DNA from 3 places in the Paenalcaligenes sp. GW821-LYS-B07-1 genome. Region 2 is predicted to be linked to each of the others. Evidence: predicted binding sites of a transcription regulator. Region 2 holds the regulator's gene; each other region holds the start of a gene.
What was found. Region 2 encodes LexA, which represses DNA repair genes until DNA is damaged. Its sites were predicted from a motif close to ACTGTATNNNNATACAGT; they were not measured.

Region 1 (3,234 bases), 750 kb from region 2:
GCGGCCGCAGCTGTGGCAAAAGTTGATACGGCTTGTGCAAGGTCTTCTTTATCGTAGACCGGGCTGCCAAATGATCTGGAGTACATAATTTGCTGTCGCGCAGCAGGGACTTCATCCCAGGCTAAACAGGCCTCGCCACTCAGCTCACGCGCGGTCTTAGCTAACACAATAGAAAATTTGTCACGTATCACACGTCTGTCAGCTTGGGCGAGATCGGCCGCAGTGCGAATATTCAGCTCAAGCAGTTTCTTGCTCAGCCGGCGTCCCACGCCCCACACCTTATCAATGGGTACATGGCGAATGGCGCGCATTAATTGTGGGCCATCCAGCATACTTAAATCACAGACACCATCTAAGCGTGGTACTTCTTTTGCCAGATGATTAGCGAGTTTAGCGAGGGTCCTGGTTGATCCTATGCCCACACAGGTAGGAATACCTACCCATTGTTTGACGCGTTTTCTAATGGCTTGACCAAGCTCTCGGCCAGATTCTTGAATGCCGCTTAAATCAAGAAAGGATTCATCAATGGAGTAGATTTCCTGACGTGGCGAAAACTGCCCAATCACACTCATCATGCGACGACTTAGATCAGCATACAGGCTGAAATTGGCAGATAGAGCAATTAACCCATGCGATTGGGCCAAATGCTTAAATTGAAACCAAGGGGCTCCCATTTTGATGCCTAAGGCCTTAGCCTCTGCTGTGCGCGCGATGGCGCAGCCATCATTGTTGGATAGCACTATAAGAGGAAGACCTTCATAAGCAGGATGCATTGCCCGCTCGCATGAGCAGTAAAAGCTGTTTCCGTCGATGAGCGCTATACGTGTACGTGGTTTTTGAGCGTCCATGTAACGATTCCCCAGACGGATAGCTCCTGACCGTCTTTGAACTCAATATCGTGAAAAGCAGGATTAGCAGCTAAGAGCTTCACGTGCCTCTGTTGCTGGTAGAGCTGCTTGATGGTGAACTCTCCATCCACCACCGCCAAAACAATGTGACCATGTCGTGGTTCTATAGAGCGATCAATCACCACGTAATCGCCATCATCAATACCAGCATCGCGCATAGATGGCCCACGCACACGCATGAAGTAGGTCGCATCTGCTTGATGAATCAGCAAATCGGTAATATTGAGCGTTTTATGATCATAATCACCCGCAGGGCTAGGAAAACCGCACTGCACGGTGCTGTTCATGATCCGCACGGGAGTTGGGCTGGACGAAAGAGGGGCAGGCGAATCCATGTTTATTTTTATGCTGTATAAATAAACAGTATTTTCGCCGTTTATAGGAGGCTAGTCAATGGTGATGAAGAGGTTGTGTGGTGCAGATTAGAGGAGTTTTCTAGAGAGCATAGCAAGCGATAGGTGCTTATTGCTATTTTGTGGAGTGCCACGATAATTGCGGAGCAAACTGAAACCCGGCTTAAGCCGGGTATCTCGTTGCGTCTGTAGTGAGAGCGGCTTTACGCATCATTTTGATAATGGTTGTTCTGTACGGGCCTAGCGACTGGTATGTGGCTGCGCTAGCATCGCAGCGGGCGAAGACAAGTGTTCTACTTAATGTCTCCTGACGACTGATCAACTCTTTAGACAGCATGTCCTATCAGCGGCATGCTACTGGCGCTCAGTCAGGATTAGCTTAAGCAGGTCTGCTTGGCTTAGGTTTTCGAGTGCTTATGTCTTTCTAGAGGTAATTATAGGAATAATCTTATTCGTTTTTTCTATGAGTTTTGTTTAAATTAGTGAACGAAAGATAAAGGAAAAATAATGGCAGGAAAAACCAATATAGGGATAAAAAAAATACTCTCTCTTTTTTTCTATGCCAGCCTCATTGTTTTGAGCGCAGAGTCTCATGGACAAGTAGCTAACGTCTGCCAAATGAATATCGGTTTAAAGGTTAATAAGTGGACGATGGCTCCGGATGGAGGTGCTTTTTTTAATGGTCAAGTTATCGGCACTGGCTCAGCAAATACAGTGTTTTATTATGGTCCTACTGAGAAAAAAGCCTTCATAGATAGTAGAGGCTTAGCATCTTACCCTTTGAGTGCTATTCCTATGCCTAAAACGCCCGGGATAGGGGTACGTATCAGTTGGCAGGGGCATTGGTCGCATGGAGGGTATTCGTTTACTGTTGATAGTCAAAGACCTAAAGGAACATACGTGTCCACCACGCATTCATATAACCTGTTAACAGGGTCTGCACCCCGTAGTTTTCTTCTGAACTACAATTTTGATTACGAAATTGTTGTGATAGATGCCAGTAAATATAAGGGGGGGAAACCTGTTTTTACACATGAAGCTGATATCAAAGCTATGGTGTATTCAGACAATGTGAATGGTGGTCGACGTTTATGTAATCGAGGTGAGATTGATTTTCTTGATGCGTTGGTAAACGATGTCACTATTCCTGAGTTACCACGACCACCTGTACCAACCTGTTCTTCGACAGATATAGACCAGGTAATCACTTTACCTCCTGTGACGGTCTCGCAGTTGGCTGAATATCGTAGCGCGCGTAGTGAAGGCATGACAGCTGAGCAACGTTTTGAGCTTGTCGGTAGAAGGTGTCCACAAGGTACAAAAATTATGGCCTTTTTCACGGATGCGCGTTCCAGCGCAGAGGAAAAGGACTATTTGAAGTCTAGCCATCCAACCGTAGGTGTGCGCCTGTATCACAGAGAAAACCAAAACCCCATACAGTTCGGAGCAGCCCCTATTGGTTCAACCATCCCGAGTCGTCCTGCTATTGTAGAAAATCAGTTGGGCTCAGCGACCTCTGATATATATTTGCCTTTGACAGCGCAATACGTGATTGCTCCCAATGTAGATCGTAGTTTAGTAGTGCCTGGTGGGTTGAATGCTGAGGCAGTAGTAACGTTTATATATGACTAGGGGATGAATATAAGCCTTTTGTAGACGGGGCTATGACGTCGGCTTCTCTAGCAGAGAAAAGATAGGGACTAAAGGCTACCACTTCTCATGCCACACGTTTTTCGCCTCCCAGTGCATAGCGAAAATCAGCAAACAGGCGGTTTGTGACGTACTAATCGTTGGAGAAAGGTTTTTTCAACTACTTAAATGAGAACGTATCAAATGCAAAATTTTCGATATTACTCATACCATCCCGTTGCATCTCCATGTTGAAATGCATCTGGTTTCCATGCGCATACGTTTTTTGTTACGTACTCATAGGTGAGAGGTTTATAACCTTCTTGAATTAGAAAGTAATCTCC
Region 2 (3,234 bases):
GTATGGCGCTAGGTGGGGTGCGTGACGAGGCCGAGATTCGTGGTCACCGTCGTACCTACATTGGCTCCATGCCAGGTAAAGTGCTGCAGAACATGTCCAAAGTAGGGGTACGTAACCCGCTGTTCCTACTGGATGAAATCGACAAGTTGGGAATGGATTTCCGTGGCGATCCGTCATCGGCATTGCTGGAAGTGTTAGATCCTGAACAAAACCACACTTTCCAAGATCACTACTTGGAAGTGGACTTCGATTTGTCCGACGTGATGTTCGTGGCCACCAGCAATACACTGAATATTCCACCGGCGTTGTTAGACCGTATGGAAGTGATTCGTTTGTCTGGTTATACCGAAGACGAAAAAGTACGTATTGCGTTTGACCACTTGATTCCTAAGCTGGTGAAACACAACGGCGTTAAAGATGGCGAGTTAGAAGTCACTGAAGATGCTGTGCGCGACATGATTCGCTACTACACACGTGAAGCTGGAGTGCGTTCGTTAGAGCGTGAAATCAGCAAAATCTGCCGTAAGGTAGTGCGTAAGTTCTTGGAAGCAGCTAAATCAGATGCTAAACCAACAACGGTAGTGGTGAACTCCGAAAACTTAGAAGAGTTCTTGGGCGTACGTCGTTATACGTTTGGTGTGGCCGAAACCGAGAACAAAGTAGGTCAGGTGACTGGTTTGGCATGGACTGAAGTGGGTGGCGATCTGCTAACCATCGAGGTTGCCGACATGCCTGGTAAAGGTAACATACAGCGTACTGGTTCTATTGGTGACGTGATGAAAGAGTCGGTGGAAGCCGCTCGTACGGTAGTTCGCTCGCGTGCTCAGAAGTGGGGTATTCCTGATACCACCTTTGAGAAACGTGACTTGCACGTACACTTCCCTGATGGTGCTACACCTAAGGATGGTCCATCTGCGGGTATTGCGATCACTACAGCCATTGTGTCGTCGTTGACCGGTATTCCTATCCGTGCTGATGTTGCCATGACAGGCGAGATCACTCTACGTGGTGAAGTGCTGGAAATCGGTGGCTTGAAAGAGAAACTGCTGGCAGCACTGCGTGGTGGTATCAAAACTGTCATGATTCCAGAGCAAAACGTGAAGGACTTGGCTGAGATTCCAGATAACGTCAAAAACCACTTGGAGATTATTCCAGTGCGTTGGATTGATAGAGTGCTGGAAGTGGCATTGGAAAAAATGCCTGTGCCATTAAGTGATGAAGAAGTTGCCAGATTGGCAGCGGAAGCCGCTGTTGCTAACAAAGTGGTTAGCGGTACAGGTGGTTTGAGTACTACGCACTAAGTCTAGTGTCACAATAAAAACAGCCCAGTAATCACTGGGCTGTTTTTTATCGCTGTGAAACAAGTAATTAGTGTATGGGTGTATTACGGATCAGGCCTACAGCAATACCTTCTACACTAAAGCTGTCTTCGTCGGAAACAGGAATAGGGTTGAAATCAGGGTTCTCGGGCATCAGGTTGATGGTTTTACCGTCGATGTGCAAGCGCTTAACGGTTACATCGTCACCTAGGCGGGCCACAATCACTTGGCCATGGCGAGCTTCTGTGGTTTTCTTTACGGCAAGCAGGTCGCCTTCCAAGATGCCGATGTCACGCATACTGAGGCCGCGTACGCGCAGCAAGTAATCGGGCGTTTGGCTAAATAGGTTAGGGGCAACACCAATTTCTTGTTCTACATGAGCACTAGCTAGTATAGGGCTACCTGCTGCTACTCTACCAATGATAGGCAGCTGCAAATTATTACTGGCGATGTCGTGATCGTTAGCGGCAGTAGGCATGGTGGTGTCGTCTTGCACAAGACGAATACCACGCGATGCGCCAGCAGTTAATTCAATGGCGCCTTTTTTTGCCAAGGCCTTAAGGTGATCTTCGGCAGCATTGGCCGACCTAAAGCCCAACGTCTGAGCGATTTCCGCTCTAGTGGGAGGAAAACCGGTGCGCTGTATCTCTTGACGGATGATGTCAAGCACCTGTTGTTGCCTGATGGTAAGTTTGACGGCCATGATATATTGGATGCTGTTTATTTATACAGCAATGATTTTGCGTTAAAATACAAGAAAAATCAAGCCGTATGGGCCTTTGGGCTGATCTGGGCACATTTTTGTGCTGGCTGTTTCTTCAGGACTCCGTGTCACCTATCCTATGTCAGAGTTTGCTCCGCGTTTTGTCAATTTCCCCGATAGCCCTTTTTCGCTGTACGAACCGTACCCGCCAGCGGGCGATCAGCCTGCGGCTATTGAAAAGCTGGTAGAGGGGCTAGAAGATGGTTTGATGTATCAGACTCTCTTGGGGGTGACGGGGTCAGGTAAAACCTACACCATGGCAAACGTGATTGCGCGCACGGGCAGACCGGCCATTGTGATGGCGCCAAACAAAACCTTGGCGGCGCAGTTGTATGCCGAGATGCGTGAATTTTTCCCCCGTAATGCGGTGGAATACTTCGTGTCGTACTACGATTACTATCAGCCTGAAGCGTACGTGCCATCACGAGATATGTTTATTGAGAAAGACTCGTCTATCAATGAACATATAGAACAGATGCGTTTGTCAGCCACCAAAAGCTTGTTAGAGCGTCGCGACACTATCATTGTGGCGTCGGTGTCCAGTATCTACGGTATTGGTAACCCCGGCGATTATCACTCAATGGTACTGACTTTGCGCGTAGGGGATACGGTTCCTAGGCAAGAGCTATTAGCGCGGTTGGTAGCGATGCAGTACGAGCGTAACGACGCTGATTTTGCGCGGGGTATTTTCCGGGCAAGGGGCGAGGTCATTGATGTGTTCCCCGCCGAGAACGCGGAGCAAGCCCTACGTATCACCATGTTTGATGATGAAATCGAGTCGTTAGCGTTGTTTGATCCGCTGACGGGCAAGATTCAGCAAGATGTACGTCGCTATACCGTGTTTCCCGGGTCGCACTTTGTGACACCGCGCGAAACTATTTTGCGTGCGATGGAAACCATCAAAGACGAGCTGCGTGAACGAGTGGATCAGTTTGTAAAAGCTGGCGAATTGGTAGAGGCTCAGCGTATAGAGCAGCGCACGCGCTTTGATCTGGAAATGATGAACGAGTTGGGCTTTTGTAAAGGCATTGAAAACTACTCCAGGCACTTATCGGGGGCTGCTCCTGGTGATCCGCCGCCTACGTTGATCGACTACCTGCCTAAAGATGCCTTGATGTTTATTGATGAAAGTCACGTCACCATGGGGCAGAT
Region 3 (3,234 bases), 720 kb from region 2:
CGTAGACTTGAACGACGACCCTCGTCTGGCTATTTTCAGACAAGCTGATAACGGTATTCCTGTGCGTATGGCAATCTTTGCGGTATTGCTGGGGGTAGAGAATCTAGTACAGCACTCCATGCGTGACGTGACATGGAACCCACCTTCACACGTGGGACCCGACGATGCTGTCTTCCACGGTATGTACTAAATAGCAAAAGGGCACCAAACGGTGCCCTTTTTGTATGCGGGGTACGTAGTTGTTTACACTACTTTTTTCTCACCACCCAGCGCATTCAGCAAGTCATCAAACAGCTTCGTTAATTCAGCAGTCATAAGTGTCATGTCTGAATTGAACAATTCTGCTTCATCACCAGCCAACACTTCGTTTTGCTCTTTCAGTACATCTAGAGGTGCGACGCGTTTTAGCTCTAGGCCATCGGTCAGAACGAAAGAAATGCGATCATCCCATGTTAGGGCCAAGCGCGTGCACTGTTTGCCGGACTCAATATGACGACGCAGTTCATCTGGCTCAGCGCTGTGGCGCACGTAGCGAACCACGGCACGGCTCTCGCTAGTAGAGCGCAACTCAGTGTCTTGGTCGATGCTGAAATTAGTAGGGGCTTCATCTTCGATCAGCCAAGAGGTCATCGCCGCACCGGGAGATAGTTCGGTGTAGAGCGGCAATACAGGGAAGGGGTTCAGGCTTTTCGCCAACAAACCCATCACTTCGTCGCCAGTTGCAGCCGACGCAGCATCTACCACCAACCACAGGTTTTTAGTATCAATCCAGATGCGGGTGTCGCGCGCAATACTAAAAGCACGAGGCATCAGCTCAGTGATGACCTGTTCTTTAATTTCACTCATTTGCTTGCGACCTGGTTTGTAGCCTTGTTCGGCTTCCATGTCGCGAGCTTTGGCGCGAGCCACCTGATTAATCACAGTGCTAGGCAGTAGTTTTTTCTCGCTACGCAGGCAAATTAGGAACTGGTCGTTCAGCGTGTGTACCAGCCCTTCACCTTCGCGTGGCGCAACCCAACCCAAGCTTAGAGGGTCTTGGCTAGTGCCTGGTTGAAAAGCATGTTCTTGCAGTGCTGCTTCTAGCGTGTCTGCAGTGTAGTCCCACTCGGGGGAGAGGCGGAAAATTCGTAGATTTTTAAACCACATGTGCAAGTGTCTTTGTTGAAAATGATGCCTGCTATGGGTGCAGGTTGGTGAATAGAATGGATGAATTGTACGCGCATTTGTCAGGCTGTCAGGTGAAAAAGTCCATGCATAGGCATAAAGTGCAGGCCTGTGTTTTAATGGCTGATTTCTTGACTATGTAGCAGTGTGGCATGGCGTATACGTACAATCTTGCATGGCTTTATACAGCGTAACGCACGTTCAAGCGGGCTTTGGCGCGTTACGCTACAACAGAAAATAGTTACGTAATTAGGTGTGGTGTAATACTGGATATCTGTTTATTTATACAGTATAATATTTTTTTGAATTTCATGCCTCTCTTTGAAGGATTACCCCATGGACGATAAGCGCAGTAAAGCGGTATCGGCAGAACGCGCCAAAGCGTTGGCAGCCGCCTTGTCTCAAATCGAAAAACAATTCGGCAAAGGCTCGGTTATGCGTTATGGCGATAACCAGATTGAGCACGATATTCAGGTTTGTTCTACCGGCTCATTAGGCTTGGATTTGGCGCTGGGCGTAGGCGGTTTGCCTCGTGGTCGCGTTATCGAAGTTTACGGTCCAGAATCCTCTGGTAAAACCACGTTGACCTTGCAAGTGATTGCAGAAATGCAAAAGCTGGGTGGTACATGTGCGTTCGTTGATGCCGAGCACGCGCTAGACGTACAGTATGCCTCTAAACTGGGTGTAAACCTGAGCGATTTGCTAATCTCTCAGCCCGACACTGGTGAACAAGCGTTGGAAATTACCGAAGCGCTGGTGCGTTCCGGTTCTGTTGATTTGATCGTGGTCGACTCCGTTGCTGCACTAACTCCTAAAGCCGAGATCGAAGGCGATATGGGTGATGCATTGCCAGGTCTGCAAGCTAGGTTGATGAGCCAAGCACTGCGTAAGCTAACTGCTACGATCAAACGTGCTAACTGCATGGTGATCTTCATTAACCAGATTCGTATGAAAATCGGCGTGATGTTCGGTAACCCCGAAACCACCACAGGCGGTAACGCGCTGAAGTTTTACTCTTCTGTACGTCTGGATATACGCCGTATTGGTTCTATCAAGCGTGGCGACGAAGTGATCGGTAACGAAACACGTGTGAAAGTGGTGAAAAACAAAGTAGCGCCACCATTCAAACAAGCAGAATTCGACATCATGTACGGCGCTGGTATTTCCCGTGAAGGTGAAATTGTAGACTTGGGCGTACAGGCAGGTATTTTGGATCGTGCTGGCGCATGGTACAGCTACGGCAGCACACGTATCGGTCAGGGTAAAGATAATGCACGTGATTTCTTGCGTGAGCATCCTGCCTTGGCAATCGAGATCGAAAACAAAGTACGTGATAAGTTTGGCGTGGCACAAGTTGCCGTGACAGAGTTCGTGCCCACAGAAGAAGAAGCTTCTGAAGGTACTCCCGAGCCAGATGCCGAGTAATGTCTTGGGACGATGAGTTCGAAACGGACCCCGCCGAGCGCTTAGAGCGTGAACAACGCAAAGAGCCTCAGGGGCCGTCTCTGAAAGCACGCGCCATAGACCTACTGTCACGGCGCGAGCATTCTAGGCTAGAGCTACAGCGTAAGCTGTCACGCTATAGCCAAGATGAAGACGAAATTACGGCGTTGTTAGATTTGCTGGAACGCGAAAAATGGCTGTCTAACACACGCTTTGCACAAAGTTTGGTGAACAGGCGTGCATCTAAGCACGGCACCTTACGCATCGTACAAGAATTAAAACAAAGCGGTGTGGCACAAGAAGATATTTCCCTCTTAACGGAAGAGCTGCGTGAAACTGAATTTGAGCGCGCTGTAGAGGTGTGGTTTCGTAAGTTTGGTTGTTTGCCCGAAGATCAAAAAGCCTATACCAAGCAGGCTAGGTTTCTGGTGTCCAGAGGTTTTGCCTTAAGTACCTTGCATCGCATTCTGGATGCGGTGAAAGCGGGTGATATCGATCTGGATGACTACTAGAAGCTAACCGGGTAGGCTTCCTCAATATTACTCAAGGTGGCAAAACATGTTTTGCGTGCCTGTTCCAAAAACGCTTGTATGTAATCCGAATCGTGATCCTCATCACGCAGTGCGG

Region 1: the regulator LexA is predicted to act here: its motif matches at 1,256-1,273, upstream of AC3QL0_RS06315 (LexA family protein).
Region 3: the regulator LexA is predicted to act here: its motif matches at 1,438-1,455, upstream of recA (recombinase RecA).

The regions. Positions count from the first base shown of each region.
Region 1 covers NZ_CM179516.1:1,349,661-1,352,894, forward strand. Annotated here, with positions in the region: gene AC3QL0_RS06310 (Y-family DNA polymerase) at 1-848, opposite strand, end outside; gene AC3QL0_RS06315 (LexA family protein) at 818-1,243, opposite strand; gene AC3QL0_RS06320 (fimbrial protein) at 1,769-2,893, shown strand; gene AC3QL0_RS06325 (hypothetical protein) at 3,112-3,234, opposite strand, start outside.
Region 2 covers NZ_CM179516.1:2,095,322-2,098,555, reverse strand. Annotated here, with positions in the region: gene lon (endopeptidase La) at 1-1,301, shown strand, start outside; gene lexA (transcriptional repressor LexA) at 1,369-2,022, opposite strand; gene uvrB (excinuclease ABC subunit UvrB) at 2,162-3,234, shown strand, end outside.
Region 3 covers NZ_CM179516.1:1,375,220-1,378,453, forward strand. Annotated here, with positions in the region: gene AC3QL0_RS06405 (aspartate carbamoyltransferase) at 1-190, shown strand, start outside; gene AC3QL0_RS06410 (recombination-associated protein RdgC) at 244-1,146, opposite strand; gene recA (recombinase RecA) at 1,501-2,589, shown strand; gene recX (recombination regulator RecX) at 2,589-3,119, shown strand; gene AC3QL0_RS06425 (LysR family transcriptional regulator) at 3,116-3,234, opposite strand, start outside.